Regions from separate parts of the Paenibacillus sp. SEL1 genome, predicted to be linked through region 2. Evidence: riboswitches for the same ligand, from Rfam matches in the RefSeq annotation. Region 2 holds a riboswitch; the other holds the start of a gene.
What was found. A riboswitch is a leader RNA that binds a small molecule or an ion and turns the genes downstream of it on or off. The one in region 2 is predicted to bind glycine.

Region 1 (7,537 bases), 160 kb from region 2:
ATCGTTGTAACATTCAAAAGGGAGTGTCCTCAAGCCTGTGATGGCTGAGGGCACTCCCTTTTGGAATTTATGAATTAACCGTTTGTCCCTTTTCTTCTACTTGAATAGCAGCCCCTACATTGGCACCTGCAAGAATGCCCTTTTTCTTATTAGGATACAGAGAATCCATATAGGTTCGGGTTTCTGCAACTACGATTCCCGATAAGCCAAGCAGTGCAATCAGATTCGGGAAAGCCATCATTGCGTTAAAGATATCTGCCAGCAGCCAAATGGCTTCCAACTTGATGAACGCACCTCCTGCTACAAGTGCGATGAACAGATAACGGTATGGTTTAATCCATTTGACACCCAGTAAATATTCAACACAACGTTCTCCGTAGTAATTCCAGCCAAGTATCGTTGTGAACGCAAATAAAATAAGGCTAATCGTCACGAGCTCTGCACCAGCCGGAAAGGCACTGGAAAACGCATGCTGGGTCATCAGACCTCCATCGTCATTTCCACTCCATATTCCCGTAACCAGCAACGTAAATCCCGTCAGATTACAAATAATCATCGTATCAATAAATACGCCTGTCATGGATATCAGCCCTTGTTCTGCAGGCCATTTCGTCTTAGCAGCTGCTGCTGCAATTGGCGCACTTCCCAAACCGGCTTCATTAGCAAAAATACCTCTGGCAACTCCGCTTCGCATCGCCAACATAATCGTCGCTCCGGCAAATCCACCCGTTGCAGATGTGGTCGAGAAGGCCCCTTGTAATACTAAAGCAATCGCATGAGGAAGCTCTCCTGCAAACTTAATGAGTACAATTAAGCAAACTACGATATAGAGCCCCGACATGAATGGAACAATCTTTGTGGATACCTTGGCAATACTTTTGAGTCCTCCAATCGTAACAACAGCCGTTAACACGGAAATAATGATCGCTGTAACTACCGTTGGCACTCCAAAGCTACTTTCCGTCGAAGAAACGATAGCCTTTACTTGCGGAAAAGTACCGATTCCAAATAGGGCTACAAGAACACCAGAAAAGGCAAACAACATCGCCAGCGGCTTGAAACGGCGGCCAAGTCCGTTTTCAATATAATACATCGGACCACCCGAAAATTGTCCGTTCCGGTCTTTAACACGGTATTTAACGGATAATAATCCTTCCGCATATTTGGTTGCCATCCCGAAAAAAGCTGCAACCAGCATCCAGAATAATGAACCGGGCCCACCCAGCTTGATTGCTGTCGCCACGCCAACAATACTTCCTGTACCTACAGTAGCTGCCAGTGCCGTACTCAATGCTCCGAAGCTGCTTACATCTCCACTACCTTCGTCCGGCGCTTTACCAATTAGCTTGAGCGCCAAAGGCAATCGAATAACCTGAAGCAGCTTCAAACGGATCGTTAGCCACAACCCCGTGCCCATTACGAGAATAAGAAGCGGCGCTCCCCATATCCAGCTGTCAATCGTTTCTAATACATGTACCAAATTCATTTCAACCCGCTCCTCCAGCATATTAGAAAACAAAAAAGAGTCAAATCAGCTGATTCGACTCCTGGAGAGGTTAAAGGCACGAAAAAATACAACCATCTTGTGCAGGTTACTACCTCTAATAGCTCATAAAAAAGCCTAGGGTATTCCCTGTCACAGGTTATTCGCGTCTCTGTCCTTTTGCCTGAGAGTTTAAGCAGATGTTCTCTGCGGTGCACCTTCGGCGCCCAATTAAGGGTCTCTCCAGAGTTCTGTCCGTTTACGGTCCCCGCTTGTTGCTGTAATCAGCCTAAGCACCTGAGAGTTTTGCCCCTTCGGTCGGAACTTTCGTTCCATCTCCCGCAAACATCAACCAGACATATGAAATTTTTATTCATTATACAGAAAACTTTCAGCTTATTACAAGTGAAAAGTTTGTGAAGCCCTCTGAAATATTATTATGTCTATCAAAAAAGCGGGTACAGCAAATTTCATCCTTAGGATGTCTTCTGCTATATCCGCCCGAGATGATATGGAATTACAATTCTTCACCATTGGTTGCTATCACATTTTTATACCAGTTAAATGAGTCCTTTTTGGAGCGTTTGAGCGTTCCGTTACCGTCATCATCCAGATCAACGTAAATAAATCCGTAGCGCTTGGACATTTCAGAAGTAGACATGCTCACAAGGTCGATAGGACCCCAGCTGGTGTAGCCAAGCAGATCAACACCGTCGGCAATCGCTTCCTTTATTTGGGCAATATGCTGACGCAAGTAATCAATGCGATACGTGTCATGCACAAAGGTCAATAACCACACCGCCACCGGTGAACGGGCTCATGGTCATTACATTGATTTCATTAAAGGTCAGCCAGTATTTTTACTTTATCCTTATAGCGTGTAAACACCGTTTCGGCATAATTTACGTAATGCTGTATGACTTCACGTCCCAGCCAACCATTATACTTCTGAGTCAGACCTAGCGGTGTTTCATAATGTGACAATGTTACCAGCGGTTCAATACCATACTTGCGCAGCTCATCAAATACATTGTCGTAGAATTGCAATCCTGCTTCATTCGGCTCGGCATCATAGCCATTCGGGAAAATCCGCGACCAGTGGATGGACATACGAAATACTTTAAAGCCCATTTCAGCGAACAATGCAACCTAACGATAACCGTTCTCCTTTGAAATGCATTGACAGATACTTTAAAATAGACGTAATGCCTTCATAAGTCATCCTAATCGTTGTAACGCGTTTCATGTCAAGAATTTATTTTTTTCTTATGTGAGGAGAAGCACCATGTCGAATCTTGATCAAATTGCAAAACTGGCGGGCTTTTCCAAAGCTACGGTATCCAGAGTATTAAATCAGTCCCCCCATGTTAGTCACGAAACAAGAACTAAAATTTTGAAAATCATGCAGGAATTAGATTATGTTCCTAATCGAAATGCCATTTCTCTATCTAAGGGTCAGACGCTTCAGATCGGTATCATTACTTCAACTATTAATGAAATTGTTCTCGCTTTTCTGGACAGCTTTGTGGAAGTAGCGGGCCAATATGAATTTCAAACCATTATTTATACTTCGGGAGAAGACAAAAAGAAAGAGCTTCAAGCCTTTGAGGATTTAAAAAGAAAAAGAGTCGATGCGCTGGTCATCATTTCCTGCGTGAATGACACTGATTTTTTGAGCACCTATTGCAAATATGGCCCGATCGTGTCGTGGCAACGAATGGAGCATACCGATATTCGCTCCGTCGCTATGGATCAGTATGAAGGATATATGTTAGCGCTCAAACATTTGATACAAAAAGGCTATACTCGTATAGCCAATGCTTTTGGCCGTCCGAGCAGTATTAATACCCATAGTAGACAACGAGCCTACGAACAGATCATGAGTGAGCACAATCTGCCAGTGTTGCAACACTGGAATCACTCTTCTATTTATAATATCCGTGATGGCGAACAGGTCGTACGGGATTTGTTACAGCATCCGGACGAATTTCCAGAGGCTATTTTATGTGCTAACGATTATGTAGCAGTGGGCATTCTCTGCGAAGCACGCAGACAAAAACTGAACGTACCGGAAGATCTGGCAATTGTTGGATTCGATAACACGGAGCTGGCGCATACGCTGGGGATTACAACGATTCAAAATCCTATCATGGCTCAAGCACAAAATGCCTTTTTCATGCTTTCCCCTCAGCTGATTGGACGCCAAATGAAGCTTCATTCGCTAGAGTACAGCCTCATTGAACGTACGACTACATAAGGTAACGATGTACTTGCAAATTAGGCAAAAGGGCCTTGATATGAAATATTTTTTGTCGAAAGAGAATAAAATATGTTGAAATCGCTTTTTTTTGTGCTACAATAGCACTATATCGAAGGATTGTGACCGGTGATGCGGGCAATGCCTGAGTTCAATTGAGTGCTATTGCTAACAATAGTATTGAATTGTGCTTAGGCATTTTTTATTGGTAAAGGATGGGAGGGGGAACTTCAATGATTATTGAGAAGGTGCTCAATAACAACGTCCTATTGACTAAAAACGATAAAGGCAAAGAGGTCATCGTGATGGGAAGAGGTATTTCCTTCAAAAAGGTGGCTGGCGATCAAGTCGATGATGATAAAATAGATAAGATTTTCATGTTAAATGAAAACGAGTTCACGGCCAAACTAACCGAGTTGCTGAACGATATTCCTGTATCTCATCTGGAGGTCGTGAATGAAATCGTAACCCATGCAACGGAAGTGTTGGATACGGAGTTAAGCGATAATATTTATTTAACGTTGACCGACCATATTCATTTTGCCATACAACGGCAAGAAAAAGGACTGGCACTCCAAAACGCGATGCTGTATGAAATTAAACGCTTTTACAAAAAAGAATTTGCAGTTGGGCTGGATGCTCTCCAAAAAATTGAAAATACGCTCGGAGTAAAATTAGGCGAAGATGAAGCGGGATTTATTGCATTGCATGTGGTGAATGCACGGATCGACGGTAACGAAATGAAATCCACACTGAAAATGACCGAGATTGTTCAACATATCTTGAACATTATTACGTATCATTACGGAATTGTGCTGGATGAGTCTTCTTTTAGCTACTCGAGATTTTTGACACATTTGCAATATTTTGCGATGCGAGTGATTCGCAAAGAAGTCATTCACAGTGGTGAAGAATTTTTGTATAACCAGGTAAAGCAGACGTATACCGAAGCTTTTGCTTGTGCCCAAAAGATCAATGAATATCTGGAAAAAACATACGATCAATATTTAAGCAAGGATGAATACGTATATCTAACTATCCATATTCATCGCGTAACTGAACGTAATAACATATAAGACTAACAACTTCATACCTTCATCGTTCATGGATTGTGACTGGTAAGGCAGGCAAAACCTAAACTGATGGTGAAATCGACGTTCCCTTATAGGAGAGAGTGCGTAGTTTTCACCACGAGTTTAGGTTTTTCTTGTTTACAAGTTTAAAAAGATGCACGCCGGCGTATCTTAGCAACAGCTGTAAACAGTAAAATCCTATCAGTAGCAAGAATAACCCATAAGGAGTTCTGAACATGAGTGATAAAGAACTATCTAAAAAAATAGTGACCCTCGTTGGTGGCGAAGAGAATGTCAATTCGGTATTCCATTGCGCTACACGCTTGAGATTTAAATTAAATGATCGTACAAAAGCAGACAAAGTCGCACTGGAAGCAACCCCTGGTGTCATTACAGTAGTGGAAAGCAGCGGCCAGTTTCAAGTGGTTATCGGCAACAATGTAGGTCAAGTGTTTGAGCATATGATGGCAGAAACAAATTTACAGGATGCTGACAATCCAAATGCGAAAAAGGAAGAGTCTTCCGAAAAAACGAATTTCCTTGGAAAAGCGGTCGATATCATTTCCAGCATTTTTTCTCCTCTTTTGGGAGCTCTTGCAGGGGCAGGTTTGCTCAAAGGGATTCTGGCATTAATTTTGTCGCTCCATTGGATTGATAATACAAGCGGTACGTATCTGATTCTGAACGCCGCTTCAGACAGTGTATTTTATTTCTTGCCTCTATTTCTGGCTATTACATCGTCCCGTAAATTTAAGACAAATGCCTTTGTATCTGTCGCAGTTGCTGGAGCCCTTGTCTACCCGGATGTTATTGCGGCGGTGGACAATCCGGCAAAACTGGCTTTTCTCGGGATTCCAATCATTTTAATTAAATACAGTTCCAGCGTAATCCCAATTATTCTCGCGGTATGGGTACAGTCCTATGTGGAGCGCTGGTTCAATTCCTTTATCCATCAATCGGTTAAAAACATTATCGTACCTATGCTATCACTACTGGTCGTTGTTCCGTTGACGTTTTTGGCCTTTGGTCCAGTCGGTAACCTGATCAGTCAGGGCTTGGCGAACGGTTTTACATGGGTATACAATTTAAGCCCATTGATCGCCGGAGCTGTTGCCGGAGCATTCTGGCAAGTATTTGTTATTTTCGGCGTACACTGGGGCTTTGTTCCTATCATGCTGTCCAATATTCAAACATTGGGTTATGACACGATGCTTCCGATGCTTACAGCAGCTGTACTTTCTCAAGCCGGTGCAACACTGGGGGTATTCCTGAAATCCCGTAACACCCAGATGAAGGCTTTGGCTGGTTCCTCTACACTGGCAGCTGTATTCGGGATTACTGAACCAACGATTTATGGTGTAACTTTGAAATTGAAAAAGCCTTTCATTTATGCTTGTATTTCCGGTGGTATTGGGGGCGCTATTATCGCTTCTGGCGGAGCGACTGCAAAATCCTTCTCCCTGCCTAGTTTACTGGCGTTGCCAACTTATTTTGGAACTGGATTCTTGTGGGTAGTCATCGGTTTGCTCGTTGCCTTTGTACTCGCAGTTGTGTTGGTTATGATTTTGGGCTTTGAAGATCCAAAAGAAGAAACTGCAAAAACAGAAGCTGCACCCGTAAAGAAAGAAGTGGCAATCGAAAAGGAAATTCTCGTAAGCCCACTGCAAGGTAAAGTATTGCCTTTGGAACAATCTTCTGATGTTGCTTTTGCTTCAGGTGCTATGGGGAAAGGAATCCTCATTGATCCTACAGAGGGTGTGCTGACATCTCCTGTCAATGGAACGATTACGACAGTATTCCCGACCGGACATGCAATCGGTATTACTTCCAATGACGGAGCAGAAATTCTGATTCACGTGGGTGTGAATACAGTGAAGCTGAAAGGACAATTCTTTGACAAGCGCGTCAAGGAAGGCGATGTGGTTAAGCAAGGACAACTATTGCTTGAATTTGATATCGAGCAAATTAAGGCGGCAGGCTATATTACAGCTACACCAATTATCGTAACAAATTCCGCTCAATACCTGGATGTGTTGAACACAATGGAAACTGAAGTGAAGCGTGAGGATTACTTGTTGACTGTTGTGGTCTAACGTTTTAATTATCAGACTAAAGAAGCTTTCCCAACAATGGAAAGCTTCTTTTTTTATACATAATGAGACAAGTGTTACAGCTAGAAATGGAAATATCATTTACTGTAAGTGTAAGATTGTAAAAAAAGGAGGATTTCTGTGAAAAAAGGATATATCGCCGGGTTAAGTGTCATTGTATTACTTATCATTGGTATCGCTATTTCAGCTGTAGCTAAATTTCAAGACCTAGAGCAGGTTGTTCAACAAAAAGACAAAGAAATCCAAGCGAGCAAAAGCAATTACCCGGAAATATATGACCACTTGAATGCGGTTACATTTGAAAATTTTAAGAGTTTAATTCAACAGGATCAAAGTGTACTTGTCTATGTCGGCAGACCCAGTTGTGGCGACTGCAACCGGTTTGAGCCTAACTTTAATAAGATGATTGAGCAGTATAATCTAGGCTCTAAAATTACTTTTTTGAACGTTCACAAAATCCATAAGAACAAGTCCCAATGGAATAAATTCAAAGAGAATTACAACATAAAATACACCCCCACCATTGCAGAATTCAGAAACGGCAAACTGGTTGATAAAATAGAATGGACACCTAAAAGAGACCTCAGTACGGACGCCGTAAAAGAGTGGCTGA
Region 2 (7,537 bases):
TCCGCAGACAGTAGCTTGCCCAATGCTTCCTCCACATCTTTACCCATCTCTACTTCGATCATCCAACCTTTTTCATAGGGAGATTCATTCACTAGCTCAGGCGTACTTTCCAGCGCTTCATTCACTTTTAATACGGTTCCCGTCACCGGAGCAAAAAGGTCGGATACCGTCTTCACCGATTCAATCGTACCGATCTCCGCTCCCTGCTCAATCGTTACTCCCACCTCAGGTAATTCTACAAAAACAATATCACCCAGTTGATGCTGTGCAAAGTCTGTAATACCAATCCGCAACGTCCCATCCGCTGTGCGCTGAACCCACTCATGTTCGTCTGTATACCAAAGTTGCTGCTTTACTTCACTCATCCTGTTCCCCTCACTTCCATATGAATAAAATCGCTTTTGCTCACCTGTATTAGACAGGTTAAGATTATGACAACAAGAACACTCATGTCAATAATACTAACAAAAATACTTCATATCACCTCATATGGCGTACTATATAAAAATATGATAGCTTATAACAAACGCTTACATATCCTTATTTATATATTAAATGTTTTTTCTATTGTTTTTGATGACATTTTTATTGACATTTTGAATGAATTTGCGTATTAATGGGTTATAGCAAATGCTTTGGGAAACACCCCGACAACTGCAAACGCGGATGAACGCGGAGGGAGAGACTGCTAAAAAGATTCGCATAGCTGTTGCGGCTTATGAAACATAAGTTCACGCGAATCGGATCAAGTTGTTATCTGCAAAGCCAGGTAATATACTGTTGATCCCGAAGGTAGCGCCGAAGGAGTAAGCCTGCATTGCAGGTGAATCTCTCAGGCAAAAGGACCTCTGCCGGACGCATCTCTGGAGAGCATTCGCTATTGGAGCGGATCACCCAAGGGGAAACCCGGTACATACCGGGGTAACTTTCTGGTATCAAGGACAGAGCTGAAAAAAGAGTGTAGACTGCCGTCTATACGTTTTTTTCGGCCTGTCTTTTTTGTTTAGCCGATCACACCGGATAGGAGTGGAAAAATGACTAATTTGCGAAAAACACCGCTATATTCGTCCTACGGGACGCAGTCTGGGGTTCGTTGTATTGACTTTGGCGGCTGGGAGCTCCCCGTTCAGTTTAGCGGCATTCAAAAGGAGCATGAGGCCGTCCGGCAACGTGCGGGTTTATTCGATGTATCGCATATGGGCGAATTTTTGGTTGAAGGCAAAGAGGCCGAAGCTTTTCTGCAAAGGATGACCACGAATGATGTCAGCCAGTTGGAACCAGGTCAGGCACAATATTCACTCCTGTGTTACCCCGATGGAGGGGTAGTAGACGACCTGCTTGTTTACTGCAAAGGACCGGAGCGCTACATGCTCGTTGTGAACGCCTCTAACATCGATAAGGATTGGGATTGGCTAATTCGCCATATGCCTGCATCCGTTCACATGGAGAATGTGTCTGATGCGATAGCATTGCTGGCGTTGCAAGGACCGGAAGCAGCACGTATTGCCGCAGCCGTGGCAGATACGGACATTACGAATCTGGCATCTTTCCGCTTCCATGAGAATGTGCCATTGTTCGGAGCAAAAGCACTCGTCTCACGAACCGGATATACGGGTGAAGACGGTTTTGAATTTTACGTACCTGCCGCGGAAGCAACAGCCATATGGGAGGGTTTGCTTCGTTCCGGTGAGTCGTATGGGCTGATTCCCGCTGGACTTGGTGCTCGGGATACCCTACGCTTTGAGGCACGGTTGCCGCTGTACGGACAGGAGTTATCTGCCACGATTTCACCACTCGAAGCCGGTCTAGGGTTCTTCGTCAAGCTGAATAAAGGAGATTTTATCGGTAGAGAAGCACTGCAACGTCAGAAAGATCAAGGGATTCCTCGCAAATTGATCGGGCTGGAAATGATGGATCGCGGTATCCCACGCGCCCATTACCCGGTATTCGCAGAAGGACAACACATCGGTGAGGTCACAACGGGGACTCAGTCGCCCACCTTGAAGCGTAATCTCGGCCTCGCCTTGGTAGACAGTCGTTTTAGCGCCCTCTCCACACCGCTGGAGGTTGAGATTCGTGGCAAACGCCTGCGTGCCGAGGTGGTGGCAGCCCCCTTTTATAAACGTCCGCGCTGATCTTAAACTCTCTTCATTTCAATAAAGCAAACATGTCAGATATGAACTTCTGGGTTTTCCATCTCACACTTTTTTATTAGCTAATTTACGATTTAAATTTTGCTTTTCGAAAGGAGCCAGAACCTATGAAGCAGCATCGTTATCTCCCTATGACTGAACAGGATCAAACCGAAATGCTGCGTGTGGTCGGCATTTCATCCATCGATGATTTATTCAGTGACATTCCAGAGGCCATTCGATATCAAGGGGAACTCCCTCTTTCTTCTCGACTCGACGAGAGAGCCTTAACCCGCCACTTGGCCGAGCTGGCTGGACACAACGCCAATACAGACACACATGCCAGCTTTCTTGGCGCAGGAATTTATGATCATCATATTCCGTCTGTCATCCAGCACATCACTTCACGCTCGGAATTCTATACAGCCTACACCCCCTATCAGCCGGAAGTAAGCCAAGGCGAGCTACAAGCCATTTTCGAATTTCAGTCGTATATTTGCGAATTGACGGGCATGGCTGTAGCTAATGCCAGCATGTACGACGGAGCGACTGCACTGGCGGAAGCGGGCTCACTGTCCGCCGCAGCTACCCGCCGTAAACAGCTTATCGTATCAAGGTCCGTCCATCCGGAGGCACGTCAGGTATTGGCAGCCTATGCACGCGGATTGGATTTGGACATCGTGGAAATCGGCTGTTCGGACGGCGTAACGGATGCTAATGCGTTAGCGGCGGCCGTATCAGAACAGACCGCGGCTGTTTTAGTCCAAAGCCCCAACTTTTTCGGAGCCGTGGAAAACCTGAAGCCGATGGCTGATCTCATCCATGCGCACAAAGGTCTTTTGGTCGTCAGCGCCAACCCACTGGCACTTGGCTTGCTGGAGACACCCGGCAAACAGGGCGCGGATATTGTGGTAGGAGATGCGCAGCCACTTGGCATCTCCTCTTCTCTCGGCGGTCCGACCTGTGGATACTTTGCCGTTTCTCAGGCACATATGCGCCGTATCCCCGGCCGTATTGTGGGTCAGACCACTGACCGTAACGGTAAACGCGGCTTCGTGCTGACCTTGCAAGCGCGGGAACAGCATATCCGCCGCGAAAAGGCCACGTCTAACATTTGCTCCAATCAAGCGTTGCTAGCTTTATCTGCATCTGTGTACTTGTCTGTCATGGGTAGACAGGGGATCAAGGAAGTAGCCGAGCTAAATTTGCATAAAAGCCGTTATGCTTTAGAGCAATTGCTGAGCTTGAAGGGCGTAACAGCCTCGTTTAACGCACCGACTTTTAACGAATTTGCCCTTAGACTGCCTGAGGGTACAGATATGAGCAAACTCCAGACTGAGTTGCTAGCTGCTGGATTTATCGCTGGCTACGATTTGGGCCGGGACTATGAGGAACTTGCTGGTCACATGTTGATTGCCGTGACGGAGCAAAGAACCAAAGAGGAGATTGACCAATTTGTACACACCTTGGGGGGATTGCTATGATACACACCAGACAGGATCAGAAACAAGGGCTGTTGAAGGAACACGATCAAGCGCTCATTTTTGAATTGAGCCGTCCGGGTCGCATCGCCTATTCTCTTCCCGAGTGCGACGTTCCCCGTCGCCCGGTGGCAGAGCTTTTGCCAGATTATGCGCTGCGCAGTGAACCTGCGGCATTACCCGAGGTATACGAAGTAGACGTTATTCGGCATTATACCGCCTTGTCCCGGCGCAATTTCGGCGTGGACAACGGATTTTATCCGCTCGGCTCCTGTACGATGAAATACAATCCGAAAGTGAATGAGGATGTCGCCCGATATACAGGCTTCGCCAAAATCCATCCATATCAGCCCGAGGAGAGCATCCAGGGTGCTATGGAGCTGCTGCATACGCTCCAAAATGATTTGGCTGCGTTAACTGGCATGGATGCCGTCACACTTCAGCCTGCCGCGGGCGCCCATGGCGAATGGACCGGGCTGATGATGATTCGCTCATACCACGAAGCACGTGGTGAGCGACGTACCAAGGTGCTCGTGCCGGATTCCTCGCACGGAACGAACCCCGCCAGCGCAACCGTCGCGGGCTTCGAAACAGTCACCCTTCCCTCCACCCCTGAGGGGCTGGTGGATCTGGATGCGCTACGTCAAGCCGTAGGCAACGACACCGCTGCGCTCATGCTGACCAACCCGAACACGCTTGGACTATTCGAGAAGCAAATCACTGACATTGCTGCCATCGTGCATGACGCGGGTGGTCTGCTCTACTATGACGGGGCGAACTCCAACGCCATCATGGGAATTACTCGTCCCGGCGATATGGGCTTCGATGTAGTGCATCTCAATTTGCACAAAACGATGAGTACCCCGCACGGCGGCGGCGGCCCCGGCGCTGGGCCTGTCGGCGTAAAGCAACGGCTCATCCCTTATTTGCCCAAGCCGCTTGTCGTACGTGGTTCGCAGGGGGTGTACCACTGGGACCGGGAACAGGGAGATTCTATTGGACGGGTTAAAGCCTTTTACGGCAACTTCGGTATTCTCGTTCGTGCCTACGCCTATATCCGTAGCTACGGTCCTGATGGCTTAAAGCGTGTATCGGAATGCGCTGTGCTCAATGCCAATTACATGATGCATCGGCTCGCTCCACATTTTGACCTGCCCTACCCTGGACATTGCAAACACGAATTCGTAATGTCGGGGCGAGGCTTGAAAAAATTTGGAGTGCGCACGCTTGATGTAGCCAAACGGCTGCTTGATTTCGGCTACCATCCGCCTACAATTTACTTCCCGCTGAATGTAGAGGAGTGCATCATGATCGAGCCCACGGAGACGGAAAGTAAGGAAACACTTGATGCTTTTGTCGACACTATGATTCATATTGCGCGGGAAGCGGAAGAGAACCCTGAGCTGGTGCTCAATGCACCGTATACTACTCCAGTCACACGATTGGACGAAACTACCGCGGCCCGCAAACCTGTACTGAATTGCTCATGCAGTTAAAAACAAATTCTACTTAAAGGATGCAAAAAAGCCGGTATCTAAATAGATACCGGCTGCTGTATGTACACAGCAATTTTTTTGTTGGAAAAAGATATAACCTTTGAAATGTAATACCCTTCCTTAGCCTTCGATGCTTTGAACCAATTCAACAACCTGTTCTGCTGTTTGCATGTCCAGAGCTTTTGTAGCCAGTTTTTCCATGTCCGCACGGGACAACTTGGAGATTTGGCTACGTGCTGGCAGAATGGAAGTTGCGCTCATACTGAACTCATCAAGTCCAAGACCCAACAGCAACGGAATTGCTGTTGTATCTCCTGCCATTTCACCACACATACCAACCCAACGTCCTTCACGGTGAGCGGCATCAATAACCATTTTCACCAGACGCAGAATGGATGGATTGTATGGTTGATACAGGTAAGAAACCCGCTCGTTCATGCGATCCGCTGCCATTGTGTATTGAATGAGATCGTTTGTACCGATACTGAAGAAATCCACTTCTTTTGCGAATTGGTCAGCCAATACCGCTGTAGAAGGAATTTCTACCATGATGCCCAACTGAATTTCTTCAGATACGGATACACCCTCGGCTACCAACTTTTCCTTTTCTTCCAACAAAACAGCTTTAGCTTCACGGAATTCGTTCAGCGTAGCAATCATCGGGAACATGATGCGCAGGTTACCATGCACACTCGCACGCAACAAAGCACGCAATTGAGTGCGGAAAATATCCTGGCGATCCAGACACAGACGAATAGCACGGAATCCGAGGAACGGATTCATTTCTTTCGGCAGGTCCAGATAAGGAAGTTCTTTGTCGCCACCGATATCCAAAGTACGGACTACAACCGGCTTACCTTCCATTCTTTCCAGAACGGTTTTGTACGCCGTATACTGTACTTCTTCGGATGGAAGCTTATCGCGTCCCATGTACAAGAATTCCGTACGGTACAAGCCAACGCCTTCACCACCGTTGTCCAGAACACCAGCTACATCATTAGGCGTACCAATATTGGCTGCCAGTTCGACATGGACACCATCGACAGAAACTGTAGCTTCGCCGCGCAGCTTGCGCCACTCTTCGCGTTGCTTGTCGTATGCCACCTGTTTAGCACGGTATTCCGCAACAATCTCTTCGGTAGGGTTCACGAATACGTGACCATCCAAACCATCAACGATAATCAAATCGCCGCTTTTAGCTTGAGACAATATATTTTTCGTTCCCACAACTGCAGGAATTTCAAGTGAGCGAGCCATAATAGCCGAATGCGAAGTACGTCCGCCGATGTTCGTTGCAAAACCTTTAACAAATTCACGGTTCAGCTGAGCTGTGTCGGAAGGTGTCAAATCTTCTGCAAGCACAATCGTTTCTTCGGCAATTTCTGCAGGACTAACAAAATGAACACCAAGCAGGTGATTCAGGATCCGCTTGGTTACATCACGCATGTCCGATGCGCGTTCTTGCAAATAGGCACTTTTCATGTTTTCAAACATGGAAATGAACTGTGTAGCTACTTCATTCAAAGCATAGTCAGCATTAAGCTGCTCGTCTCTGATTTTAGCTTTAACCGGATCGATCAATTCAGGATCATTCAGGATGAGCAGGTGAGATGCAAAAATTTCTGCTTTTTTCTCTCCCAGCTCCTGAAGCGTTTTCTCCTTAATCGATTCCAATTCGGTTTGAGATTGTACCAAAGCCGCATCTAATCTCGCGATTTCAGCCTCAACATCACCAACCGCGCGTCTCTCTACAGCGTAATTCGGATGCTCCAAGATAAACGCCCGGGCAATGGCTATGCCTGCCGAAGCGGCAATCCCGGAAATTTTAAGCATGAACTTCGCCCAGCCCTTCGTTAACGATTACATTTTCAAGAGCTTTCAGTGCTTCGGCAGCTTCAGCGCCTTCGCAGATAATGTTAATAGTATCACCTTGTTCCAGACCCAGAGACAATACACCCAGAATGGATTTCAAAGTTACTTTTTTACCGTTAGCTTCGGCAAAAGATTCAGCACCGCTGAATTTGTTAGCTGTATTTACCAGTGCAGTTGCAGGACGTGCATGAATACCGTCTTCATCCGTAATTCTAAAAGTTGTTTGCATAATTTGTTCCTCCCACTTTCCTAAAGATAATATTTGTTTACACGCAGTATACCAGATCATTGATCAGACGGCCTAAGCCGCCTAATCAACTAATCCGAAACACATAGAGTTTATTTTATCGTAATTATACCATCTTCGCCAGCCTTCAGTACTCCAGTTTTGTTTAAAGTTACCGAAGAACCTTCTGGAAGGTTGGTAAAAATGACAGGGGAAATGATGGATTTAGCGTTTGCCTTCACGTATTCCAGGTCTACTTTCATAATAGGCTGGCCGGCTGACACAAGATCGCCTTCGTTCACCAAAACGTCAAATCCTTGGCCTTTAAGC

Region 1: another riboswitch for glycine. It lies ahead of ACYCSE_RS03055 (alanine/glycine:cation symporter family protein); the one in region 2 lies ahead of gcvT (glycine cleavage system aminomethyltransferase GcvT).

What each region holds. Positions count from the first base shown of each region.
Region 1 covers NZ_CM137723.1:675,353-682,889, forward strand. The annotation lists gene ACYCSE_RS03050 (iron-containing alcohol dehydrogenase) at 1-10, shown strand, start outside; gene ACYCSE_RS03055 (alanine/glycine:cation symporter family protein) at 68-1,486, opposite strand; glycine riboswitch at 1,646-1,740, opposite strand; glycine riboswitch at 1,759-1,835, opposite strand; partial or broken gene ACYCSE_RS03060 (glycoside hydrolase family 1 protein) at 2,001-2,632, opposite strand; gene ACYCSE_RS03065 (LacI family DNA-binding transcriptional regulator) at 2,769-3,740, shown strand; gene licT (BglG family transcription antiterminator LicT) at 3,974-4,816, shown strand; gene ACYCSE_RS03075 (beta-glucoside-specific PTS transporter subunit IIABC) at 5,050-6,906, shown strand; gene ACYCSE_RS03080 (thioredoxin family protein) at 7,045-7,537, shown strand, end outside.
Region 2 covers NZ_CM137723.1:514,183-521,719, forward strand. The annotation lists gene gcvH (glycine cleavage system protein GcvH) at 1-365, opposite strand, end outside; glycine riboswitch at 760-858, shown strand; gene gcvT (glycine cleavage system aminomethyltransferase GcvT) at 1,035-2,135, shown strand; gene gcvPA (aminomethyl-transferring glycine dehydrogenase subunit GcvPA) at 2,261-3,616, shown strand; gene gcvPB (aminomethyl-transferring glycine dehydrogenase subunit GcvPB) at 3,613-5,109, shown strand; gene ptsP (phosphoenolpyruvate--protein phosphotransferase) at 5,230-6,942, opposite strand; gene ACYCSE_RS02340 (HPr family phosphocarrier protein) at 6,935-7,210, opposite strand; gene ptsG (glucose-specific PTS transporter subunit IIBC) at 7,321-7,537, opposite strand, start outside.